Regions from separate parts of the Marinomonas profundi genome, predicted to be linked through region 1. Evidence: predicted binding sites of a transcription regulator. Region 1 holds the regulator's gene; each other region holds the start of a gene.
What was found. Region 1 encodes sigma-54, which starts transcription at its own class of promoters, with help from an activator protein. Its sites were predicted from a motif close to TGGCACNNNNNTTGCTNT; they were not measured.
Positions count from the first base shown of each region.

Region 1 (2,204 bases):
ATTCGGCAATTTGCGCTAGGCTGGCAAGATGTTGATCGCATTCATTAGGTGGCACAATTAAAGCAAAAATAAGGTCAACGGCGCGTTTGTCAATTGAGTCAAAGTCAATTGGGCTTTGCAGCGACATCACTACGATGGCGGTATGGTTGGCGGACTCTAGGCGGCAGTGTGGAATGGCGATGCCATTGCCTATGCCGGTGCTGCCCAGTTTTTCTCGACCGAGTAGTGCATCATAAATCTCTTCATTGTTGCAATGCAGTCGATTGGCGGCGGTTTCGGCAATACTTTCTAGAACACGTTTTTTACTAACGATTTCTTGTTTTGCGAGAACAAGATCTGCTTTTAATAATGTTTTCAAGGACATGATAAAATGCTTTCCGTTTAGACCAGTCGTTTTCGTTCATTGGAAGGAGGGATGTTCATCGCCTCACGATATTTGGCGACAGTTCGTCTAGCGACCTGTATGCCTTGATCGGCCAAAATAGCCGCTAATTTATTATCACTTAAAGGTTTTTTTGCTGGCTCTTCAGCCACTAGTTTCTTAATCATAGCCCGTATCGCAGTAGAAGAACACTCTCCTCCAGAGGCGGTATTAACATGACTAGAAAAAAAGTATTTGAGCTCAAAAATGCCTTTTGGCGTATGCATGTATTTTTGTGTCGTCACGCGAGAAATAGTTGACTCGTGCATGCCGACTTCTTCGGCGACATCATGCAACACCATGGGTTTCATGGCTTCTTCGCCTAATTCGAAAAATTCAATTTGTCGATTAACAATACAGCTGGCCACTTTTAATAGGGTTTCATTACGGCTTTGTAAGCTTTTCATGAACCATTTGGCTTCTTGGAGTGATGTTTTTATGTAGCTTGCGTCTTCCGCTGTTGCGACCGTACTGACCATGGCTGAATAGGTTTCATTTATTTTAACCGGAGGCAATGCTTCGTTATTGAGCTCTACTTGCCAGACTCCTTGGTGTTTTTTCACTGAAACGTCAGGAATAACATAGTCGGTGTCATCGACATCAATCAGTGAGCCAGGGCGAGGGTTCAATTGTTGTATTAAGCTGACAACTTCTTTTAGTGCTTCCTCTTTTAGTTTGGTTTTACGGCTAAGTTGAACAAAGTCACGATTGCCTAACAGTGGCAGATAATGATTGATCAGGTTGTGGGTGCTTTTATAGAGCGGGTGGGTTCGAAAAGCTTCTAATTGAACCAGTAAGCAATCGCGCAGGTCGATTGAGCAAACACCCACAGGGTCAAAGCGCTGTAACCTGTGTTGGACGGCAATGACTTCTTCTATATCCAAATCTTCTAGCTCAGTACCCAACGATTCCCAAATGTCATCGGGGGAGATGCTTAAGTAGCCATCGGGCTGAACGCATTCAATGATGGCGTAGGCTATTTCTATGTCTCTGTCTGACATATGGGTGAGATTGAGTTGCCAGATTAAATGATCTTGAATGCTTTCGGCGGGCGCGTTGCGGCTTTCAAAGTCGCTTTCCCCTTCATAGCTATTGTTGTGATCACTGACCGCGGCGGAGCTTTGATAGGTGTCGTCCCAGTTACTGTCAATCGATAGTTCTTCTGGGATGTTTTCTGTCCATTCAGATTCTACCCCGGCTTCTTCGTTGCTGTTTTCGCCAGAAGCGTTGTCGGCCAAAGGGTCGGTGGCACTTTTTGATTCAATGCTGGCAGGGATATCTGTGTGGAGCGGCTCATCGTCATCTAGCTCAAGGAGTGGGTTAGACTCAAGGAACTCGTGAATTTCTTGCTTTAAATCCAACGTAGAAAGTTGCAGCAAACGAATCGCTTGTTGCAACTGAGGGGTCATAGTCAGCTGTTGACCCAGCTTTAACTGTAAAGACTGCTTCATAGAGCAACTCTTTTTATTTGAGTGAATTGGAACGAGTTGTGCATACTACTCCCTTTCTACAGCAATGATAAGGGGTTACAGGCGGAAGTCGTCGCCTAAATAGACCTTTTTTACTTGCTCGTTGTTAATGACCTCGTTGGCGTTGCCAGAGGCTATGATATAACCGTTGCCAACAATATAAGCTTTATCGCATATGTCTAGTGTTTCTCTGACATTGTGATCGGTTATTAAGACGCCGATGCCGCTTTCTTGGAGGTGTTTGATAATGAGTTTTATGTCTCCAACGGAGATGGGATCGACCCCGGCGAAGGGTTCGTCAAGTAAGATGAATT
Region 1 covers NZ_CP073013.1:3,007,304-3,009,507, forward strand. The annotation lists gene ptsN (PTS IIA-like nitrogen regulatory protein PtsN) at 1-364, opposite strand, end outside; gene J8N69_RS13980 (RNA polymerase factor sigma-54) at 382-1,872, opposite strand; gene lptB (LPS export ABC transporter ATP-binding protein) at 1,948-2,204, opposite strand, start outside.

Region 2 (2,204 bases), 950 kb from region 1:
GGCACTTTCGGTGATAAGTCTCTCTCGTTCCCACGCTCCTGCGTGGAAATGCATACCTGACCTACCAAATTTTAAACAGAAACCCTGTCGATTATGACGCATTCAAATAAAAACGCACCAAAACTAGGCGTTTTTGTGTGTTCGGTTTCTGGCAAAGATCACCAGTAACACGCCGCCTAAGACGCTTAATGTGGCGATGGCAAGGTGTAAGCTGATGGATTCATTGGCGAATATCACGCCGCCTAGGGTGGCGATAATAGGCACTAAGAGTTGTAAGACAGCGGCGGTGGAAGCACTAAGATAAGGCAAGACGGCGTACCAGATAGCGTAGCCGAGTCCTGAGGTAATGGCTCCTGAGGTGATCGCTAACATAACCCCTTCAAACTGGGCGTTCGGTGATGGCTCGGTATTGAGGTAAATCACCAGCAAAGCGACAAACAACATGGGGAGAGTTCGAACAAAGTTTGACGTGGTGGCAAATAACGGCTTAGTTGATACCTTGCCTCGCCATGTGTACAAGCCCCACGCGACGCCGGCTAGCGTCATTAAGACAAAGCCTAATAAAGAAGGCGACGACAAGGTTGGCAGCACTAGGTAGACGAAGCCGGCAAAGGCGATTGCCAGCCCCAGCCATTCCAACCAAACCAGCTTCTGCCCTGCCCAGACAGCGAATAGGATCAAGGTCAGCTGCACGGCGCCAAAGAGTATCAAGGCGCCCATTCCCGTCGCTAAGGTAACATAGGCATAGGAAAAACCTAAGGCGTAAATAAACAGCGCAAAGGCCGATAGCCAGCTGCCTTCCAACCATGCGGTGTTTACATCACGGCGCTGTTGTTTTAGAAATTGAAACGCACAAAGCAACACCAAGGTAACGGCACCGCTGAGCAAGCGCCAGCTGGTGAATTGCGCCGGGTCGATAAGGCCACCGTTAAGCGCCAAACGGCACAAGACCGAGTTTGCCGCGAAGGCCAACAAAGCAAGACTCACAAAGACACATAACCGTAGCAAACTTGTCATCAATTTGTTCCACAGCCTAGTTAACCTTAGACCTGTACCTTATCAAAGAAAGCGCCACTGTTACGCACTGGCACCAGATTTGCAAGCCTATGATTAACGTCCATCAGTGGTATTTTGCTGGACCCAAGAAGGAATCGATATGACACCGCTTTTAATTTTCACCGATTTAGATGGCACTTTACTCGACCATCACACCTACTGTTTTCAACCTGCGCTAGCGGCTATGAGGTCTTTAAAGACCTTTTCCATTCCTTGTGTCATCAATACCAGCAAGACTTTTGTCGAGCTTATCGAGCTTAGAAAGGCGCTTCATCACCAAGATCCTTTTATCGTGGAAAACGGTTCTGCGGTGTATATCCCGAAACATTCCGCCCTCACGTTAGACGAAACATTAGAAGACTGTGGCGATTATTGGCGTAAGTCATTTGGCCCAAAACGCGACGAGTTAATCGAGCTGACCAATGACAAACAAGAGCAATACTCCTTTAAACGCTTTATCGACATGACGTGGCAAGAGTTGGTTTCCCTTACCGGATTAAGTGAAACCAATGCCAAACAAGCCCTGCAGCGGGAATTTACCGAGCCTATGGTGTGGATGGACTCTAACCTTGCGTTAAGTGTCTTCCGCGATGATCTGGCCAAGTTTGGCGTACAGGTACAAAAAGGCGGGCGTTTTGCGCATTTAATGGGCGAGCACTGCGATAAAGCAAACGCCATGTTATGGCTCAAAGCCGTATACGAGCAACAAAGCGACGAAGCGATCACCACCATGGCGTTAGGCGATGGGGAAAACGACGTAGGCATGCTGAGCAAAGCCGACATTCCGGTGGTGATTCGGTCCCCTGTTCATGCGCCACCAGAAATCCCCAACCGTTGTGACGCTTGGTTGAGCGACGCTTATGGCCCCGAAGGCTGGGCGCAAGCCATCAACAGAGTATTAATCCAACAAGGTATTTTGTAACCACAGCAAGAGAAGAAAACACCAACAACGATAAGAATATTAGGAGAAACATATGGGCGACTTTCATCAGAACGGCATCATCACCACACTTCACAACTTGGCACACCGCCCGCTAGAAGAAATGGAACAAGAGCTGTGCGAGTTCGCTAAAACGCGGCCCATGTCGCTTATCCTGCCTTGTTTGTATTCCGAGCTGGAAACAGACGCCATGCCGAATATTCTCAAG
Region 2 covers NZ_CP073013.1:305,355-307,558, forward strand. The annotation lists gene J8N69_RS01355 (DMT family transporter) at 124-1,017, opposite strand; gene J8N69_RS01360 (HAD-IIB family hydrolase) at 1,157-1,978, shown strand; gene J8N69_RS01365 (glycosyltransferase family protein) at 2,031-2,204, shown strand, end outside.
Region 2: the regulator sigma-54 is predicted to act here: its motif matches at 1,086-1,103, upstream of J8N69_RS01360 (HAD-IIB family hydrolase).

Region 3 (2,204 bases), 1.6 Mb from region 1:
AGGTTTCGTATATAAGACTCAATGTTTAATGAGATAACAAGATGGCTAGGCACCAAATCAACCCCAATAAGCTGCTTTTGTCCAAGTGGACATCCACCTCACCGCAACAAAAAGAAAAACATTTCATCGTCACTAAACTGATTAAAGACGAAGCTGGCATCGTCATAGAATGTCTTCTTGAAGCGGTGATCAACAAAAATCAGTATCAACTACCTTGGCAAACGCTGTCCTCGACTGAAAAATGGCAACAGGGCTGGAAATAAGCCCTTTATAAAAACCACTTAGTCGTTTTTCTCTAACGCATTCAGGCGCGCTTCTAATATCGCGAGTTTTTCACGGTATTTGGCCAACATAGCGGCTTGCACCTCAAACTCTTCACGGGTCACTAAATCCATTTTACTGAGTGTATTACGAGCGACATCGTGCAACTGCGCTTGAATTTCTTCCTTTGGCAGCTTGCCCAATGTTTCTGCCGCTTGCCCTAGGCCAGTACCAAGCTGTTTGATAAATTGATCTATCATGTGATTCCCATTTTTTGCATTCATAATGCTCAATAGTATAGAGGCCTATGTCAGGTGCAAACAAGTTCTGTACGCAGATCTTTGGCGAATGGCTTTGTATAGACGCAGTTTACAAACACAGCATGTCGTCTGACTGCCTATTTTTTGTGCATGAAATTGAAAACTGATCCATTTAATCATTACAAAACCGCTCGGCTGGGCATAAATCGCCCTCACCCCAGCGCAATTATTTTCTGATTTAAAGCAATGAGATAAAGGCCTTTAGATGAAATAGGCTGGGCTTTAAAGCGGAATACGCACCAATTAAATGCAACGTTTCGTCGTCACACCCCAATATGCCGCACGATATGAATTTATCGAGGGCTCTTTTTAATTTCAAAAAATCGACAAAATCCTTACAAAGCCCTTGTTCTATGGGCTAACCCATATGTGGCACGCATATTGAATAAGGCTAAGTACCTGCGATACGACAATAAAACTGACTTTTTAAGGAGACAGTGGGTATGAAGCTTATAACTGCCATCATCAAGCCATTTAAACTCGATGATGTTCGAGAAGCGCTTTCTGAAATCGGTGTTCAAGGTATCACCGTCACAGAAGTAAAAGGTTTCGGACGTCAAAAAGGCCACACAGAACTATACCGCGGCGCTGAATATGTCGTCGATTTTCTACCAAAAGTAAAAATCGAACTGGCCATTGCAGACGACATGACAGACCAAGTGGTTGAAGCCATTACAGGGGCGGCAAACACGGGCAAAATCGGCGACGGTAAGATCTTTATCGTCAACCTTGAACAAGCGGTTCGTATTCGTACCGGCGAGACAGGCGTCGAAGCGGTTTAATCACGGCTCGAATCATACAAGCCTTTAGGGGGGCGAAACATGCAAGATCAAATTTTTCACTTACAATATGCCATGGACACCTTTTACTTCTTGGTGTGTGGTGCACTGGTTATGTGGATGGCGGCGGGATTTGCCATGTTGGAAGCGGGTCTAGTACGCGCCAAAAACACCACGGAAATTCTTACTAAAAACGTGGCACTATTTGCTATTTCTTGCATCATGTATTTGGTGTGTGGTTACTCCATCATGTATGGCGGCACTTGGTTTCTCAGCGGTATTCAAGAGGTCGATGTGGCTTCTACTTTGACGGATTTTGCAGGTCGTGAAGGGGGCTTCGAAGGCGGTTCTATTTACGCTGGGGCGGCTGACTTCTTCTTCCAAGTGGTGTTCGTCGCGACGGCCATGTCTATCGTATCAGGCGCGGTTGCGGAACGCATGAAGCTATGGGCATTCCTAGTGTTTGCAGTGGTCATGACAGGTTTCATCTACCCAATGGAAGGCAACTGGACGTGGGGCGGCGGTTCTGTATTCGGTATATTTAGCCTTGGTGACTTAGGTTTCACTGACTTCGCTGGTTCCGGTATCGTCCATATGGCAGGTGCCTCTGCTGCATTAGCGGGTGTGTTGGTACTGGGCGCTCGTAAAGGCAAATACGGCCCTAACGGCGAAGTACGTGCCATTCCTGGCGCTAACTTACCACTGGCGACGCTGGGTACCTTTATCCTTTGGATGGGTTGGTTCGGTTTCAACGGTGGCTCGGTGCTAAAACTGGGCGACATCGGCAACGCAAACTCGGTGGCTATGGTGTTTTTGAATACTAACGCAGCCGCAGCGGGTGGTG
Region 3 covers NZ_CP073013.1:928,728-930,931, forward strand. The annotation lists gene J8N69_RS04290 (TIGR02450 family Trp-rich protein) at 42-263, shown strand; gene J8N69_RS04295 (accessory factor UbiK family protein) at 282-521, opposite strand; gene glnK (P-II family nitrogen regulator) at 1,025-1,363, shown strand; gene J8N69_RS04305 (ammonium transporter) at 1,403-2,204, shown strand, end outside.
Region 3: the regulator sigma-54 is predicted to act here: its motif matches at 952-969, upstream of glnK (P-II family nitrogen regulator).

Region 4 (2,204 bases), 520 kb from region 1:
CATCTAATTTATCCCACTTATAGTCACCAGAACTAAGGGTCGCGGTTCGAACAAGACGACTATTTTCATCGTATATTTTCAAGGTAGAGGACTGGGAGTTCTCAGGAACAACCGTTCTAAGCTGAACCGATTCCAAGCCTTCGGTTACTTTCGCCTTATCACCTTCCATCAAAATCGATTTACCAACCAGCGTAGAAGCACTCAACGCTTGATTTGAGGTCAAAGAAGTTGCCATGTTTTCCAGCTGATCAGAAATGCCTGTCAGCCGCTCTAAAGAACTAAACTGAGACATTTGTGCCACCATGTCGTTGGTGTCTTGTGGCGACGTTGGATCCTGCCCTTTAAGCTGCTCAATATACAACTTTAAAAACACATTCTGATCCGCCAGTGCGGCAGCTTCTTCTTTTTTCAGCGCCTCCGGCTTTTCAATGCCGGACTTGGCTTTTGCGGACTCTGTCCCGTATTGGGAAATCAGCCCGCCAAGACCTTTGCTATCAGATATATTTGCCATCTATCAGCTCCTATGACTGCCCAAGTGTGAGCATTTTTTGCATCATACTTTTTGCCGAGTTCATAATTTCTACGTTAGTCTGAAAAGATCGAGACGCCGACATCATATCGGCCATTTCTTCCATCGGATTTACATTCGGATAAAACACATAACCTTCTTGATTCGCCATAGGATGATCCGGTTCGTACCTAGGTTGCAAAGGCGCATCTGATTCCACTATGCCATCAATTTTTACACCTACGCCAGCACCACTTTCATCCAAATTCGCACCATTCCAACCATATTCACGCATACTGTCATTCATCATTTGCGAAAAGACAGGCTTGCGAGCACGATACGTCTGATCGGCAGAGCTGGCCGCACTGTCTACGTTAGCCATGTTGCTTGCAATGGTATTCAAACGCACCGTTTGAGCACTCATGGCCGATCCTGAAATGGTAAAAATATTACTTAAAGACATTGTTATCAGTTCCCAGTCAGTGCTTTTTTCATGCCGCTGATTTTTCTATCCAAAAACATAAAACTTGTGTCAAATTGCAATGAGTTTTGCGCATATTCTGCTTGCTCTCTTTGCATATCGACCGTATTACCATCAAGAGAAGGCTGGCTCGCATTTCGATACAACAGACCATCAGATTCCCCTGATTGACCTTCGCTGGAGATATGCCGAGCATTGGTTCTGGCGAGTGAAAAACGACTCGTTTCATTTTTCAAATACGAGTCAAAACTAATGTCTCTCGCCTTAAAGTTTGGCGTGTCAGCGTTCGCTATATTGTTCGCAAGCACAGCCGCTCTAGCACTTCTAAACTCAAGTGTTTTGTCGTGCCCTGCAAACGCACTCGCAAAAGATATCGCCATCTAACCCTCTATAAAAAACTGTATCTATTAGAATGACATGTATAAAGCAATTATGATGCCAAAACAAAAAACCTTTACTTTTCAATTGCTTAAAAAAATAAAAATGAAAGACGGCAAAAAGCGGCAAAGGTAAAGGTAGGACAAAAGAAACAAAAAAGCCCGTCTGATTTTTGAAGATGGGCTTTTTAATATAAGCGTGTTGGGTAACGCCTATTTAACGAGACTTGGCTTTATAAACAATACCTGGGTGACACTGGACTATCTCAAAATATTCAGACAAACCACTTAACGCCTCCGAACCACCAAGAAACAAATACCCACCAGGCTTTAAAGAGGCGTGCATTCTTTTCAAAATATCCAGCTTGAGATCAACCGTGAAATAAATCAGTACATTTCGGCAAAAAATCACATCGAACTTGCCTAGCATAGAAAACGAATCGATAAGGTTCAGGTACTTAAACTCCACTCGAGCACTCAAATGAGGCTTAATCTTCCACGCAGAGTCATTCACTTTATCAAAATAGCGACGTTGTAAATCTGGCCCAAGCCCTCTGGCGATGGCTAAGCTGTCATACTCACCTTGCTTAGCATGCTGAAGAATATTGGTGCAAATATCTGTTGCTACGATTTTCTCACCCGCTTTCAACAACCCCGGGCGAGAGGCTTTAAATTCTTCTATTACCATACTAATAGAGTAAGGTTCTTGCCCTGTGGAAGAAGCCGCCGACCAAATTCTTAGTGGCGACACTGTCATTTCAGGCAACACTTTTTCTTTTAGAATGGAGAACGGATGAACATCCCGAAACCACAGCGTCTCGTTTGTCGTCATGGCGTT
Region 4 covers NZ_CP073013.1:2,485,553-2,487,756, reverse strand. The annotation lists gene J8N69_RS11730 (flagellar hook assembly protein FlgD) at 1-511, opposite strand, end outside; gene flgC (flagellar basal body rod protein FlgC) at 522-971, opposite strand; gene flgB (flagellar basal body rod protein FlgB) at 977-1,369, opposite strand; gene J8N69_RS11715 (CheR family methyltransferase) at 1,584-2,204, opposite strand, start outside.
Region 4: the regulator sigma-54 is predicted to act here: its motif matches at 1,413-1,430, upstream of flgB (flagellar basal body rod protein FlgB).